DNA from 3 places in the Paenibacillus sp. FSL H7-0756 genome. Region 2 is predicted to be linked to each of the others. Evidence: riboswitches for the same ligand, from Rfam matches in the RefSeq annotation. Region 2 holds a riboswitch; each other region holds the start of a gene.
What was found. Region 2 has a riboswitch for cyclic di-GMP ahead of NST04_RS31570 (fibronectin type III domain-containing protein). Riboswitches for the same ligand answer to the same signal wherever they lie in the genome.
Positions count from the first base shown of each region.

Region 1: linked by a shared signal. The riboswitch ahead of NST04_RS01070 (choice-of-anchor A family protein) and the one ahead of NST04_RS31570 (fibronectin type III domain-containing protein) in region 2 are both predicted to bind cyclic di-GMP.
Region 3: linked by a shared signal. The riboswitch ahead of NST04_RS00260 (transglutaminase-like domain-containing protein) and the one ahead of NST04_RS31570 (fibronectin type III domain-containing protein) in region 2 are both predicted to bind cyclic di-GMP.

Region 1 is NZ_JBBOVT010000001.1:244,343-249,775, forward strand. Features, by position in the region: gene NST04_RS01065 (LPXTG cell wall anchor domain-containing protein) at 1-594, opposite strand, end outside; gene NST04_RS01070 (choice-of-anchor A family protein) at 570-2,699, opposite strand; cyclic di-GMP riboswitch class I at 2,782-2,875, opposite strand; gene NST04_RS01075 (hypothetical protein) at 3,624-4,001, shown strand; gene NST04_RS01080 (ASCH domain-containing protein) at 4,364-4,786, opposite strand; gene NST04_RS01085 (YukJ family protein) at 4,886-5,433, shown strand, end outside.
Region 2 is NZ_JBBOVT010000003.1:1,285,094-1,290,526, reverse strand. Features, by position in the region: gene NST04_RS31570 (fibronectin type III domain-containing protein) at 1-2,898, opposite strand, end outside; cyclic di-GMP riboswitch class I at 2,912-3,013, opposite strand; gene NST04_RS31565 (MFS transporter) at 3,099-4,316, opposite strand; gene NST04_RS31560 (hypothetical protein) at 4,398-4,943, opposite strand; gene NST04_RS31555 (DUF350 domain-containing protein) at 5,074-5,433, opposite strand, start outside.
Region 3 is NZ_JBBOVT010000001.1:56,129-61,561, reverse strand. Features, by position in the region: gene NST04_RS00280 (glycosyltransferase family 39 protein) at 1-430, shown strand, start outside; gene NST04_RS00275 (glycosyltransferase family 2 protein) at 526-1,503, shown strand; gene NST04_RS00270 (GtrA family protein) at 1,493-1,897, shown strand; gene NST04_RS00265 (class D sortase) at 1,965-2,618, shown strand; cyclic di-GMP riboswitch class I at 2,745-2,826, shown strand; cyclic di-GMP riboswitch class I at 2,900-2,980, shown strand; gene NST04_RS00260 (transglutaminase-like domain-containing protein) at 2,994-3,803, shown strand; rRNA gene NST04_RS00255 (16S ribosomal RNA) at 4,169-5,433, shown strand, end outside.

The DNA.
Region 1 (5,433 bases), on a different contig from region 2:
ACTCACGATAAATCCGATGATCGGAGTCGGCGTAGGCACTGGAGGGAAACTGAACGGCGGCGATGTTGGCGCTGGCGTTGTTACTGGTGTCGGATCTGGCGTTGGTGTCGGTGTTGGCTCTGGTGTCGGTGTTGGTGTCGGCGTCGGTGTTGGTGTCGGTGTCGGCGTTGGTGTCGGCGTTGGCTCTACCGTCGGTGTTGGCGTTGGCTCTACCGTCGGCGTTGGTGTCGGCTCTGCCGTTGGCGTCGGTGTTGGTTCTACCGTTGGCGTCGGCGTCGGTTCTACCGTTGGTGTCGGTGTTGGCTCTACCGTCGGCGTTGGTGTTGGCTCTACTGTCGGCGTAGGCGTCGGTTCTACCGTTGGCGTCGGTGTTGGTTCTACCGTTGGCGTCGGCGTCGGTTCTACCGTTGGTGTCGGTGTTGGCTCTATCGTCGGCGTTGGTGTTGGCTCTACTGTCGGCGTCGGTGTTGGTTCTACCGTTGGTGTTGGTGTCGGCTCTACCGTTGGCGTTGGTGTCGGCTCTGACGTTGGCGTCGGTGTTGGTTCGGCCGTTGGCGTCGGTGTTGGTTCTACCGTAGGCGTTGGTGTCGGCACCGCTGTCGGCGTTGGTGTCGGCTCGGCCGTCGGCGTTGGTGTCGGCTCTGCCGTTGGCGTTGGTGTCGGTACTGCCGTTGGCGTCGGTGTCGGTGTTGGCACTGCCGTTGGCGTTGGTGTCGGCTCTGACGTTGGCGTCGGTGTTGGTACCGCTGTCGGCGTTGGTGTCGGCTCTGACGTTGGCGTCGGTGTTGGTACCGCTGTCGGCGTTGGTGTCGGCTCGCCGTTGGCGTTGGTGTCGGTACTGCCGTTGGCGTCGGTGTCGGTACTGCTGTCGGTGTTGGTGTCGGTACTGCTGTCGGCGTTGGTGTAGGTTCTACCGTTGGTGTTGGCGTAGGCACCGCTGTCGGCGTTGGCGTTGGTGTTGGCACTGCCGTTGGCGTTGGTGTCGGTACTGCTGTTGGTGTTGGTGTCGGTACTGCTGTCGGCGTTGGTGTAGGTTCTACCGTTGGTGTTGGCGTAGGCACCGCTGTCGGCGTTGGTGTTGGCACTGCCGTTGGCGTTGGTGTCGGTACTGCTGTTGGTGTTGGTGTTGGCACCGCTGTCGGCGTTGGTGTTGGCTTCACGGTCGGCGTTGGTGTTGGCTTCACTGTTGGTGTTGGCACCGCTGTCGGTGTTGGCGTCGGCTTTACCGTTGGTGTTGGCGTCGGCTTCACTGTTGGTGTTGGCGTCGGTTTCACTGTTGGTGTTGGCGTCGGCTTCACGGTTGGTGTTGGCGTCGGCTTCACTGTTGGCGTTGGCGTCGGCTTCACTGTTGGCGTCGGCTTCACGGTTGGCGTTGGTGTTGGTTTCACAGTTGGTGTTGGCGTCGGCTTCACTGTTGGCGTTGGTGTTGGTTTCACAGTTGGCGTTGGTGTCGGCTTCACTGTTGGTGTTGGTGTCGGCTTCACTGTCGGTGTTGGCGTCGGCTTCACTGTTGGTGTTGGCGTCGGCTTTACGGTTGGTGTTGGCGTCGGCTTCACAGTTGGCGTTGGCGTCGGCTTCACTGTTGGCGTTGGCTTTGGAGTTGGAGTGCACACAGGTGTAGGTGATGGTTTTATGGTCGGTGTTGGTTTCACTGTCGGTGTCGGTGTTACTGTTGGAGTCGGTGTTACCGTCGGTGTTGGTTTCACTGTCGGTGTAGGCGTTACTGTCGGTGTTGGCGTTACTGTCGGTGTAGGTTTCACTGTCGGCGTTGGTGTAGCCGTTGGTGTCGGTGATGGACTAGGTGTCGGCGTTGCGGTCGGCGTCGGACTCGGCGGCGGCCCCTCTCCCTCGTACATTCCAAGGTGCATCTCAACCCCGCCGCTAAAAAATTTTGCAATCAGGGTCCCGTACAGCTCTGCTCCGGCATAATGAACATCCGCTTGGGGGGCGAGAATACTACCATAGAAAGAGGTATAAGCGATATTCACCTCAGAAGCCTCGTAAAAGTTGAACAACACTTGACTGGCTCTGCCGTTATTCATTGCAAAACTAGGCACATTGACTGTAGACCCGCTAATATTAATAATCAACGTAGCGTTCGGGGCAATGTTAAACTGGATATTATTTGTTTTTGCCAGAGTCGGGGCATCCAGATGAACAACATTGAAGGCATCCGGCGCATTTATGGTTAGTGTCCCATAGTTATTGGCTACCGATTTCGTATCGGCCAAGGCCCCATACTCTGTAGATCGGGAGATCAGCATCTGCTGCTCGGCGGCAAAATCAATCGGGCTGGCATTTTTCTTCCCGCCTTTGATGTTGACACCAGGCTCATTGGCGGTAAAGCTATCCCCAAATACCACATTTCCATAGATCTCTCCACTGCCTGAATGTACAAAATTCTTGCCGGCCACAAGTACATCCGTCGGCGCAGCATCCCTGTATGCTCTGGCTACCCCGTAACCTCCGGTGAGGGTAATGTTCCCTGCCGCTGCCAGGCGGCCTTCAATCTGATCATTGCCTTGCGTAAAATCCCCGAGAATAAAAGCATTAAAATTCCCTGCGATTCCTAAAACCGGTGTTGGAGTATACGGTACCCCTGAAGCTGCTCTAACATCTGTCCCCCACGTAAAGGTACTGGATAAGGTCAATAGGCCCGCCATTATGATGGCGGCTGTTTTACGTACTCTTTTTTTCAATAGTCCACACCTCCTAGTTACTATTCTATGAATCTGTCACGCGACTATAACAACAAAAAAGACCGCCACGAAGGGTTAGCTTCACGGCGGCCGGACGACCTTAGCCTCAACTTATAGAGACAGTAGATTCCTGACTTTGCGTCCCGTTCTTTCGATACGGTTTGCGTTTGTACATGATTTCGGTATGAAATTGTGATTTGCTTATGTAAATTCGTTGTTGAGTCTATGACATTTGTTACTTTTGTACTAATTTCAGTTTATCCGCTCGCCCACCCTATTGTCAATCCATTCCCAGTATATTTCTTGAAATTATTTTCGCGATGACTCCTCATTTAACCCTTGTACCATAAGGGTTTATGGGCGAGTCTCTTTTTAGCCGCCGACGAAAAAAGTCGAGAAATCAGAGAATTGGCTGCAGCCGTTTATCTCTCTTCTCTATAATTATATGAATTTATATTATTAAAATTTGATGCATTTGTCCTATTTTATTAGTCTCACCCCGTCTCGGCTTACTGTCCGCTCCTATTCAATGCAATTTTACCTATTTGCGGGCATGTCAGCTCTAAAAAAAGTGCCGCCCATAGGGACGACACCTGCTAATAGAATTCATATATTTTGAATAAAATGTCGCCTAGGCAGACCCGAATAGCTGAATCCAGCCAATCATCGATACCCATAGCGGAACACTTAGAATGATCCCGAATACCAAACCACGGCGGAGACTTCCTTCATGACTCATTGCCATTCTCCTTTGAGCTGATTTATTTTTCAATCTTTATTATTTCAATTTTAATATATAATAATTCGTTCTATTTTTTTGTGAAAAATATCACATTATTTAAGTTAATTTATAAAACCCATTGATTAATTTTTGAAAGGTGAGTTACAATGCGAATATACGTTCTCTTCAAGGAGTTGAGAGGGATGCACAGAGCAGAGAGCCAGGATAACCTGCTGGTCAAATCCTATATTTTGCTGCCGCTTATTCTATCCGCCTTCGAGCGCGATGCTTCTGCTATATCCTCAGAGCTGCGCACGCCTGCGCCTTATCTGGAGGTGATCCAGAGGGCCGTCCATGCCGCTTCTGCCGATCTGCGGGAGACCCGTGCCGGGATGCGCGCCCGTGGTCTGAAGGTCTATGAACAGCAGCGGCTGGAGGCGGGCGTTGAAGCCAGATTCGTCTGCAGGGGTTATCACGAGCGGATGCTGCTGCTGGATGATGTGATTGCCGCCCAGGCCACTCTGCATATGCGCAGATATCTGGGTATGGAGAAGACGGAGCAGGGCCCGAAGCAGAGCTAACAAAGAAGCCTGCCGCAAGCGGCAGACTTCTGCATGAAATGATCACCCGGATGCGGTTACATTAACAACGTCCAATACCCTAACGTGCCGCATATAACCACCACAGCTACCGGATACAGGATTCTCCGGCTCACCTGATCCCGGAACGCAAGAAACAAACAAAGCATACAAAGCCATGCAATTAGAAGGCTTCCCATCTATTATGCATACGCTCCTTCCCGGCATTTCTGCCCCTCTCCAGCGGTAGACCGCCTCAGAGCACAACTATCCTTATATATAGGAAGATTTCCCGCCGAATATCCCAATTATACCAGCTGATAACCAATCCAGAGCAATTTTTCTTCAAAATGCCGGCAAGAAATTCACAATTCCTCTTCCAGCACAGGATATTCCCAGAAACCCAGACGTCCCTTAGCAGGTATAGGATGTACCAGCGGAACAACTTCCTCCAGCTTCCAGGCATACCTTCCTTCGGCATAATTGCCGAATACATATTCATTGCCACCCGGCCAGCCTTGCTGCGCAAGCTCCGGCGTCACCTCACAGCAATCCGCAAGGCGGCTGACCGCAATGATCCTGCCGGTTGGCAGATTGTCCGCAGTGTAGCCGTGACGGGCCAGCAACGACTGATACGGCTCCGTCCGGCAGATCGCCTTATTCACCTGCATCCCGGCATGAATGGCTAACTCCCCCCGGTAAGCGGTCCGCCAGCTCCGGGTTTCGATTTGTTTTTCTCCCAGCGCAATTAAGGTGGCCCACGGCTGGCGAATGGTTAGGCATTTCATAGGTGCAGCTTGCCTCCTTATCTTGATCAACTTTTTACTAAGAATTACTATGGCCTCCTATGGGAAAGAATAATAGCTATGAAGGAGGACTGATGAGCGATGGGTAACGGATTAGATCAAGGGTATGGGGTATTAAAATGCAAATTATCCAATGAGAATACCATATATAAGCTAGGCTACAAAAACAATCATATCCAGGTGCTGGTTGACGTTGAAGACGATGACCACAAAAAGTATAGATTAGCCATCAACATCCAATCAAGCAATAAAGCCGAGCATTTACCGGAAGACACTGCCAATCAGGTACTTTATTATGTGGGCGAAGATTTAAAATCGGAAGAAACAGCCCACTGGCTCAAGCTTGAGTCCGGCTTCACGAAGATCACCAGGGAGAACCGGAGCCTTGCCCTTGACTACATCCGGGGAAACCTCGTGATCCCTAACAAGATGGTGGCTCTGCCTAATACAGGCGGGAATGAACTGGAGGACAGCGATCCTCACAATAATCTCTATGACAAAATAACCTCTTACATCGAGGAAGCACACAAGCAGAGGGCCACCCTGTATGCGTTCGGCGAACCTTGGGGGCCTGTGGATAAACCCGACAAATACTTCGGCTTCTCTCCTGGACAGGGCGTTCATAATAT
Region 2 (5,433 bases):
CGCTGAAGTCTGAATATTAGCAGGAACGCCGGCATGAGTGGAGTAAACCATCGTTTGGGTCCAGCTTCCGACTCTCTCATCATTCTTCGCCCGCACTCTGTAGGTATGCTCTGAATTCAATGCTAGCTGTGAATGTGTGAATTCTAGCTTCAATTCATTATCCAGAACGTCTCCATCTACCTCGATGTCATACCCCGTTGCTCCGGTAACTGGGTCCCATGCCACATGCACAGAGCTTCCTTCCACTTGTGCTGTAAGATTCTGCGGAACTCCAGGCAAAGTATGCACGGTGATGGTATTGCTCCATTCACTGATTCCATCATCGTTCTTAGCTCGTACACGATAACTGTGCTTACTGTTAGATTGGAGACTTCCATGTATATATGAATTATCCAGGATGTTATTATTTACGGTTCCGTCTACCTCCAAATCATAGGAGGCGGCTCCTGATACAGCATCCCAGTGCAAATGAATTGACTGCTCGTCTGCCGTTCCCTGCAGCTTAGAAGGTACTCCAACCAGAGTAGTCTTCGTAACCACTTCACTCCATGCCCCTGCTCCGCTGCTGTTCACCGCCCGGATTCGGAATACTTTGGGCATGTTCGGATTCAGATCAGTCTCCTGGTAAGTTAGCACGGCTCCTATATTCTTCGTACTGTTATTAACCTCGATTTCATAACTGGAGGCACCGATGACCGGCTCCCATTCGAGAGTAATGGTATGGCTTGTTGCATTCATTTGAATATTCAGTGGTGCAGCTGGCAAGGTCCAATAAGATGAAGTGATTGACCACTCCCCTTTGATGTCGCCACTGATTGCCCGGATACGATAGAGATGTTCAGTTCCCGGACTAAGCTCCCCCTTGGAAAAATCAGGTTCACTGCCGAGGACAGTAACCTCCTTATCGAATTCCACTTCATATCCATCTGCATTAAACAAAGCAGGCCAGTTCAATGTAATGGCTGAGTCTGTTGCACTAGCATTTATTGCTGGTATAGAAAAAGGTCTTAAAGATACAGAGGGAATCACTTCACGGGTCTGTTGCTCGCTCTCCCACGATAAGCTGGCCTGAGGATTCCCCATATCATTAGCGTATTCCATCTTCAGGTCATATTTTTTCCCCGCTTCAAGCTGGATGGTGCCTTGCTCCACATGCTGCTTCGTTGTCCAGGCATCCACCAGGAGCTGATCATTCACCCAGAGTCTGACTCCACCTGACGTTCTGGCGGAGAAGGTATATTGATCTGTATAGTTAGGTTGAATTTGCCCTGTCCATCTTACTGAGAAATGCTGGTCTGCTATCCCCGGCACACCCAGAACAGGTGGGCCAGCCAAAGAAATAGATTCATCCACCTTCACGGCCTTCTTGCCCGTAAAATCATTGCCGCTGTAATACTCGGCCTTAAGGCCCGACAGAACATACTTCAACAATGTACGTCCAGCTTGCTCATTCCCCGTATGTATTATAGGTCTTTGGTTCGAGATGACATTTCCGCCTACTGCAAATAATCCGCCTGTGGTGATATTAAGATGATTATTCACACTGACGTTGTCCCGGACAAACAGATCTCCCTGCGCTACATTTAGTTCTGCCCTTGAATTATTGGAAACCACTTCTCCAATAGACATTTCTTCGTCTACATTCATAGTTACCATAGTATTGATATTCATATTGCCTTGTACTACTATCCGTTCCGCGGATAGATCGAGCGAACCATTGTTATAGACCAAAGAACCTGCAAACAATTCATTATCTACATGTACATTGGAATTATTATTTAAATGCACCGTCCCCTGTACCCATAGATTACCTAGATTCTCATCTGGTACAGGGTTGATAACATTAACATCCAACTCCGTATTGGCATTTAATCCTCCACGGAGGATTAGCGACCCGTACACCGTTACATTCAGCTTCCGGTTCGTATTCATGCCGTCGACGATTACAATGACAGGCTGTTCTGCGCTTCCGAACGTCACGCTTGATTCTAAATTCAATTGTCCGACTGCAATAATTGCAGGCTTCTTGCCGCTGGAGCGGATAGAGCTTTGAATAGCTTCAATATCCGAATTTCCTATTGCCACTGCATGTTGGCTAACCTGCTGTATTTGTTGTTCAATAGATTTTATTTGTTCGCGGATATGGCGGGAGATTTCTACCTGCAGGCCGTTCACCCTAATAAAAGGCGGAGCGTTGTGTATGTTGGTCATGCTTCCCGATAGAAGAACTTTGTCACCAACAACCTTATTGGGTTCAAAGGGCATACTTATTTGAGGCGGTATCAAGGCGGGAGTGTATGTATTAACCAATGAAAGTTCTATGCTATTGAGAGCCGTCTCCATTCCAGCAGCATTGATTTGACTTAACGTGAGTCTTCCATCTTCGACAGCAACCTTCTTCTTGACTGTTCTATGCTGCCCTGCTTCAAGAGTGAGTCCGTCCATCACTTTGATATTCTCAACAGAAAGGGAGTTGTTGCTGCTATATACAGAGTCACCTACGGTTACCGAGACTTCATAAGTACCATTGTCTAGTGCAATTTCCCATTTTCCATCCGGATGGATTCGTGTAAGGCTACTTATGCCGGAGTCATCGTATGTATCTCTTGAGACTGTTGCATCGGTATGATCCATGTTCCAGCCGTAGGAGTATTGGTTTTTGACGCTAAAAACGGCTCCAGAATCTGCAAGCTCTCCGTCCTGTACAGGGGCTTCTTCGGGCTGAAACCGGATCCTGAGAATACTGTCCTGTGCGGAAATTTTCATCCCTGAGAATTCTACAAAAGGTGCAAGAATTTGAGCCAAAATGATAAAACACAGTACCTTACATATAAAGCTTTTCCTATTTGTCATAAAAGACCTCCGCTCATTTAACACTTCAATTAAAAAAGGGCGCAAAAAAACCACCGGAAAGAGCGGCCCGGCTACCATTCACAGATGGGTATCTCCCGCCCTGTGGTAAGGCCCGTGGCTTTGCGTCCCTGACTTTCGTACAGGTTTGCCTTTTTAGTTCTAATGGTTAAATTCATGCGAAATCATTTTGAATTCACTTCAAATACAATCTGTACTTACCTTGGCAATAATACCCTATATTTGAATCATATAATATTGTTATTTCTGTGAACATTTAAACCCAGCATCTTCCGCACCACCACCCAGCTCCCCAGCGGCGCCGCACCTAGCAGCAGCATAAGCAGCGTAATGGTCTGCGGAGATTGGTCCAGTGACAGCACGGCGATGAAGATCAGCAGACCAAGGAGGCGGCCGCTCATCAGGCTAAGCTCTCTTAGCACTACCAATTCCACGCGTTTGCCGGCGCTCTCCTCGGACACTCCCATAAGGTCGAAGCTGGTGGACAGCATCGGCAGCATGTAGAGCGGCAGGCAGAGTGAGGTCCCGATTCCCATGATCAGGAGGGTGGTAAAATTCACCTTCCACAGCAGCGGAAGAAGGAAGGCGATGAGCAGCAGACTGCCTGCCAGCATACCGCCGAGCCGGGCACGGGGCTTGAACCATCTGCCGGCCGCATAATAGCTGATCAGGGAGACGGCGGAGGTCAGCAGGGCGAACTGTCCCAGCTTGCTCTCCTCCTGTGCAGCAATGTAGACGAGCAGACCGATCAGGAAGGAGAATACGCCTTCCCGGATACCCTGGAACACTAGCGCCGCCGCAACTGGCCGCCAAGGACTGCGCCTGCGGGTAAGCTCGCGCCAGGGCTCCAGCCAGAGATAGGCTTCGCCGCGCGGCCGTTTGCGCAGCCAGAAACTTAGCACAGCAGCCACCCCATAGATACATAAAGACAATATGAATACCATACGGTAGCCTTGTCCGCCTTGCCAGCGGGAGATCATCCAGCCGGACACCCAGGGGCCGGCTATTCCCGTCAGGGAACCCAGCAGACCCATCCACCCGTTATAGAAATCGCGGTTCGCAGCGTCCGTAATCTCGAAGAAAACAATGTTAAATGCCAGCCAATACAGCCCGATGGATAGCCCGAGGACCCCACCCAGCGGCCAAATATAATGCACTGCTTCTTCGCGAAGCCACAGCACCAGCAAATAAAAAAAGCCCGATACGGCAATTCCCAGCCGCAGGGCATTCATTTTGTTATGTTCTTTCACCCACTTGCCGCCCAGCCAAAAGCTGAGACCCACGGCAAGCTGCTGGGCCACGGTGAACCAGCCGATCATGGCGAAGTTCTGCCGGCTTTTCCACAGATATACGTTGAGGAACGTCCCTGCAAGCACTGTAGCCAGAAGGTATAGCCCGCCTACAGCCAGCAGCAGCGCCGCCTGTCCCCGTTCTGAACCTCTCATGCTTAACCCTCCCTGCTCGTCCTAAGACACTTCATCTATAACTAACATGTCCAGACGGCAGGGAAAGCATGAATCCGATATTTATTCGGCTGCGGTGCTGAGATTGCGGACAAGCTGGATACGGTCTTCCTGCGCCAGACTGTGCTGGACATGGAAGCAGGAAGGGCATACGTACAGATTCAGCGCGAAGGGAGGCTTCAGCACGGCTGCGCCGCCCAGCGCTTCCGGCGTTGCCGGGGTGAACCCGTTCACCTGCTGCGTACCGGAGTGAAGCATCAGCTCATGGCATTGCGGACATTCCGGCGCTTCCAGCTGGGCAGCCAGAATTGCCGAGACCTTGTCCTCATAACGCTTCAGGTCATAATCGTCACCGAACTGGGTCAGCGTCCCCCATACAGGCACCACGCTATCCTTGTCGTCGTCATCCCACAGATTATCGTCGCTGATCTCTTCTTCTCCGGAAGCTTCCGCCGTATCCGGCTCTTCATCCTCCAGATCCTCTGCACCTATTGTCACTGTGCGGTAACCGCTAAGCTCGTTGTTGCAATGAGGACAGGTATCCTCGGGTCCAAACTCCTCATCCCATACAATCTCGGTATGGCACCATGGGCAAACTGTTGTCTCCATCTGTATAATCTCCTTCGCTTACTCACATTCGGTTCAATTCACCGTTAAATATATAATGCCGGCCGCTACAAAAGCCAGGGCTGAAAAAAACAGAATCCGAATCAGCAGCTTCATCTCCCTGCCCCCTAATTCAGAATATGGCCGCGCCGATAACATAGGACAAGGATATGGAGAGCAGCATGGCTGTCAATCCTACCGCCCGGTTATCCGCAGCAATCTCTTCATCAATTGAAAAGACCGGAGTAAAAAACTCGAACAGGAAGTAAGCCAGCAGCAGCAGCAAAAAGCCTACAACCGACCATTTCATCGTCTCATAGATCGATGCCCCTGCTTCAATGCTGAAGCGTAAGATGTTGCAGATTCCGAAGATTTTGCCTCCGGTTGCCATAGCTACGGCCACATTCCCCTTGCGGATTTCTTCCCAGCAGTTGTATTTCGTCACCATTTCGAAGAAGGACAGAAAGACGACCAGCCCCAATATGGCGACAGT
Region 3 (5,433 bases), on a different contig from region 2:
GTTCTTCAGCGGCGGCGAAGGCTTACCCGCAGGCAAAACGAGCAGCATAGTTACCATGGGCAATCCGCTGATCTGGTGGACAGGAATCTTCGCAATGCTGGCCGCCGTATGGTTCACTGTGAAGCGCCGGGACAAGAACCTGTATATGATCTGGATCGCCTTCTTCTCACAATATGTTCCCTGGATGCTTGTGCCGCGTGAGACGTTCCTGTACCATTACTTTGCGATGGTGCCGTTTATGATTCTATCCATTGTGTACATCCTGAAGCTGCTTGACAGCAGGTTCCAGGGTGCCAGATATTTGCGGTACGCCTATGTTGCGGCTGCCGCCATCCTGTTTGTAATGTTCTATCCGGTCTTATCCGGCATGCAGGTGAACAGCAGTTATATCATTCAAGTACTTCGCTGGTTCCCTTCCTGGGTATTCTAGGAGGGGAGCTGTAAGAGCCCATAGTTGTTGAAAGCTGATGTTGAAGAGGCGCATCAAAGAAGCTGTGGCTTACAATAAATTTAGGAGGAACCCTTGTGAAGGCCAGATATAGTGTAATTGTGCCCATGTATAATGAGGAGGAAGTCATTCAGGTAACCTACGAGCGGCTCAAAAAAGTAATGGATGAGTGCGGGGATACCTATGAGCTTGTGTTCGTCAATGACGGCAGCCGGGACCGTACGGCTGAGATTATGCGCGGAATCAGTAATAGGGATGAGCATGTCAAGCTGATTGACTTCTCCCGTAACTTCGGCCACCAGGTGGCGATTACGGCGGGCATGGATTATGCTGAAGGTCAGGCTGTCGTGGTGATTGACGCAGATCTCCAGGACCCGCCGGAGGTCATTCTGCAGATGATCGCCAAGTGGAAGGAAGGCTATGAGGTAGTCTATGCCAAGCGGCTGAAGCGCCACGGAGAGACTTTTTTCAAGAAGGTTACGGCCAAAATCTTTTACCGTCTGCTCAGCAGCATGACCAGTGTGGAGATTCCCACAGATACCGGGGATTTCCGGCTGATCGACCGCAAGGTCTGCGATGTGCTGCGCGGTCTGAAGGAGAAGAACCGTTATGTACGGGGGCTGGTGAGCTGGGTCGGCTTCCGGCAGACCATGGTGGAATATGTGCGGGAGGAACGCTACGCCGGGGAGACGAAATATCCGCTCAAAAAAATGATCCGCTTTGCGCTCGACGGAATCACCTCCTTCTCGCATAAGCCGCTCAAAATCGCCTCCTATATCGGCTTCTTCCTGTCCTTCTCCAGCTTCATCTACCTGTTCCTGGTCTTATTCCAGAAGGTCTTCACCTCCTGGACCGTGCCGGGCTGGGCGTCCATTGTCGGGGTGAACCTGTTGTTTAACGGCATTGTGCTGATGCTGCTGGGCGTCATTGGGGAATACATCGGACGGATCTATGACGAATCAAAGGATAGACCGCTCTATATCGTGCGCGAGACCAGAGGCTACCCGGATACAGAGTCTGAAGACACCCGGAAGGAAAGCGATTATGCAAGATAAGGCTTGGCGCGCAGGCATGATCCAGTTTCTGAAATTTAATGCGGTGGGCCTGCTTAACACATTCATAGATTTTGCGGTATTTACCCTGCTGCATTCCCTGGGGATGCTTAACACCCCTGCACAGATTATTTCCTATAGCGCCGGGACGGCCAACAGCTTTTTCTGGAATAAGAAGGTGACCTTTAAGGGAAGGGACAGAGGCGGGAATGGCGGCTTTGACCGGATGCAGCTGGTGAGATTTATTGTGCTGAATCTGCTGGTGCTGGGCATTTCGGTGCTGTTGATTCATCTTCTGACTGACCGGCTGGGGATACAGGTGCTCCTGGCCAAGGTGCTGGTTACCTTCATAACAGTGATCATTAATTTCTTTGGAAGCCGGAAATGGGTATTCTAAAGAGACAGTATATCTTCCCCGTATTCTGCGGCGGGAGTACTTATTCTATATTGCGGAGGCGATTGTCATGCGGAAGTTATCCTATTTGATTATACTTGCCGGGGTCCTGATTATGCTCTACCCCAAAGGAAGCGAATGGTACGAGGACCGTCAGCAGCAGAAGCTGCTGGAAGAGGCCGAACAGGCCTATAGTGAAATCGTTCCTTCGGCTACCGCTCCTGCCAGCCAGGATCTGAGCAAGCCTTATGCGGAAGTCACCCAGCTGCTGGCGGAAGAGTCTGGTGCAGAAGAGCCGGTGCCCACTACAGCGCCCGAGATTGAAGTTGGAGGCAAGATCACTGCCATTATTGAAATTGACAAAATCGATCTGAAGCTGCCTGTACTGGAGGGCGCCACCAAGACTAATATGAAGCATGCTGCGGCGCATATGAAGGAGACAGCTCCGATTGGCGCGGTAGGCAATGCAGCGATTGCGGCACACCGGTCAAGAACGGCAGGGCGGCTGTTCAACAGACTGGATGAGGTCGGTAAAGGGGATACCATTACTGTTATTACAAGCGGCCAGGAATACAAATATGTTGTATATGATGTATCTATTGTAGAGCCTACTGATATTTCGGTACTGAAGGGAAAGGATGATGATAAGATTCTGACCCTTATTACCTGTGATCCGCTTGTCAACCCGACCCACAGACTTATCATTCATGCGAAGCTGACCTGAATCCATCAAGACAAGGCGATAAAGGTCGAAAAAACATAAAATTTTAGTATATTTGTGGTGGAATCTAGCAATTTGGGTCTTGATAATAGATAGAGGTATGGTAAGATAGAACTATCAGAAGCTAATACACGATAACGGCAAACCTATCGAAAGATAGGGACGCAAAGCTACAGGGCCTTCCCGTCATGGATGGCAGCCAGCTACCGAATGAAGAGGCTTTTTTTGTTTGTTTTAATTCAGAATCTGTCATTATGTGGTAGTAGATTGGACAGATAAAGCTTATACGATAACGGCAAACCTATCGAAAGGTAGGGACGCAAAGCTAAAGGGCCTTCCCGTAAGAATGGCAGCCAGCTACCGAAAGGGGTTTTATCCATGAAGAAGTTTTATTTAATGTTGATTACACTTTTTGTGATCGTCACTTCTGTACAGACAGGCACTGCTCAAGCCGCTAATGCAGATTCAAGCTGGTTAAATGTTGGACAACTTGATCAAGGGATTATCGGGGTATCGTACGATGTTCCTAAGGATAAGAAGATGAAGCTCATGATTACCAAGGGCAACAACAGCTATACTTACAACTTATACACTTCCAAACCGAACGAGACGTTCCCGCTGCAACAAGGTAATGGCTCTTATAAGGTCTCTGTTCTTGAGAATACTACCGGCAACAAGTACAAAGTACTGTCTTCCGAGACTGTATCTCTCTCCATGAGCAATGTGAATGCCGTATATTTGAGCTCCGTACAGAATGTAAAGTGGAGTTCTTCCGATAAATCCGTTCAAAAGGCAGCTCAGCTTACAAAGGGTCTGACTACAGATGCAGACAAAGTTAAGGCTATCTACAATTACATCGTAACTAACGTGAAATATGATTACTCTTTGGCTAACAGCGTAAGCACAGATTATATTCCGAACAACGATAACACGCTTGCTACCAACAAAGGAATCTGCTACGATTACGCATCCTTGTTCGCTACAATGCTCCGCAGTGAAGGTATTCCAACCAAATTGGTTATGGGAAATACAAGCTATGTAACTTCATACCATGCCTGGAATGAAGTGTTCCTGAACGGCAAATGGGTAACGATTGATACTACAGTCGATGCAGGTCTGGGTAAAAACACAGCATCAACTGAACTGGTCAAATCAGCAAGCAAATATACTGCAGCGAAATTCTACTAAGAATAGCTGTGAACTATAGCATTACCTGAGAATAACCCGCTTAATTATTAAGCGGGTTATTTTTATTTATATAAAGGTTGCTTTTTAATAGAAGGATAGGTTATTATAAATAAGCGTTGTTGAGCGGCAAAGGAAATGAGAGATTACTTAAATAAGTGATTTCAAAAATAAAGCTTGCATTGCTCGGATGAACGTGATATATTATAAGAGTTGCTGGTGACGCGGTGAGCGGCGCTGACAACGAGCTTGATCTTTGAAAACTGAACAACGAGTGAGTATAGGAAATCACTTCGGTGAGATCCAAATTAGAGAATGTAAATTCTCGTCAGATGTTTCAAAATGAGCAATCGCTCTTTCTAAATACCAATTTGGAGAGTTTGATCCTGGCTCAGGACGAACGCTGGCGGCGTGCCTAATACATGCAAGTCGAGCGGAGTTTGAGAGGAAGCTTGCTTCCTTTCAGACTTAGCGGCGGACGGGTGAGTAACACGTAGGCAACCTGCCCTCAAGCCTGGGATAACTACCGGAAACGGTAGCTAATACCGGATAATTTCTTTCTTCTCCTGAGGAGAGAATGAAAGGCGGAGCAATCTGCTGCTTGGGGATGGGCCTGCGGCGCATTAGCTAGTTGGTGGGGTAACGGCCCACCAAGGCGACGATGCGTAGCCGACCTGAGAGGGTGAACGGCCACACTGGGACTGAGACACGGCCCAGACTCCTACGGGAGGCAGCAGTAGGGAATCTTCCGCAATGGGCGCAAGCCTGACGGAGCAACGCCGCGTGAGTGATGAAGGTTTTCGGATCGTAAAGCTCTGTTGCCAGGGAAGAACGTCCGGTAGAGTAACTGCTACCGGAGTGACGGTACCTGAGAAGAAAGCCCCGGCTAACTACGTGCCAGCAGCCGCGGTAATACGTAGGGGGCAAGCGTTGTCCGGAATTATTGGGCGTAAAGCGCGCGCAGGCGGTTATTTAAGTCTGGTGTTTAAACCTTGGGCTCAACCTGAGGTCGCACTGGAAACTGGGTGACTTGAGTACAGAAGAGGAAAGTGGAATTCCACGTGTAGCGGTGAAATGCGTAGATATGTGGAGGAACACCAGTGGCGAAGGCGACTTTCTGGGCTGTAACTGACGCTGAGGCGCGAAAGCGTGGGGAGCAAACAGGATTAGATACCCTGGTAGTCCACGCCGTAAACGATGAGTGCTAGGTGTTAGGGGTTTCGATACCCTTGGTGCCGAAGTTAACACAGTAAGCACTCCGCCTGGGGAGTACGGTCGCAAGACTGAAACTCAAAGGAATTGACGGGGACCCGCACAAGCAGTGGAGTATGTGGTTTAATTCGAAGCAACGCGAAGAACCTTACCAGGTCTTGACATCCAACTAACGAAGCAGAGATGCATCAGGTGCCCTTCGGGGAAAGTTGAGACAGGTGGTGCATGGTTGTCGTCAGCTCGTGTCGTGAGATGTTGGGTTAAGTCCCGCAACGAGCGCAACCCTTGACTTTAGTTGCCAGCAGGTTGGGCTGGGCACTCTAGAGTGACTGCCGGTGACAAACCGGAGGAAGGTGGGGATGACGTCAAATCATCATGCCCCTTATGACCTGGGCTACACACGTACTACAATGGCCGGTAC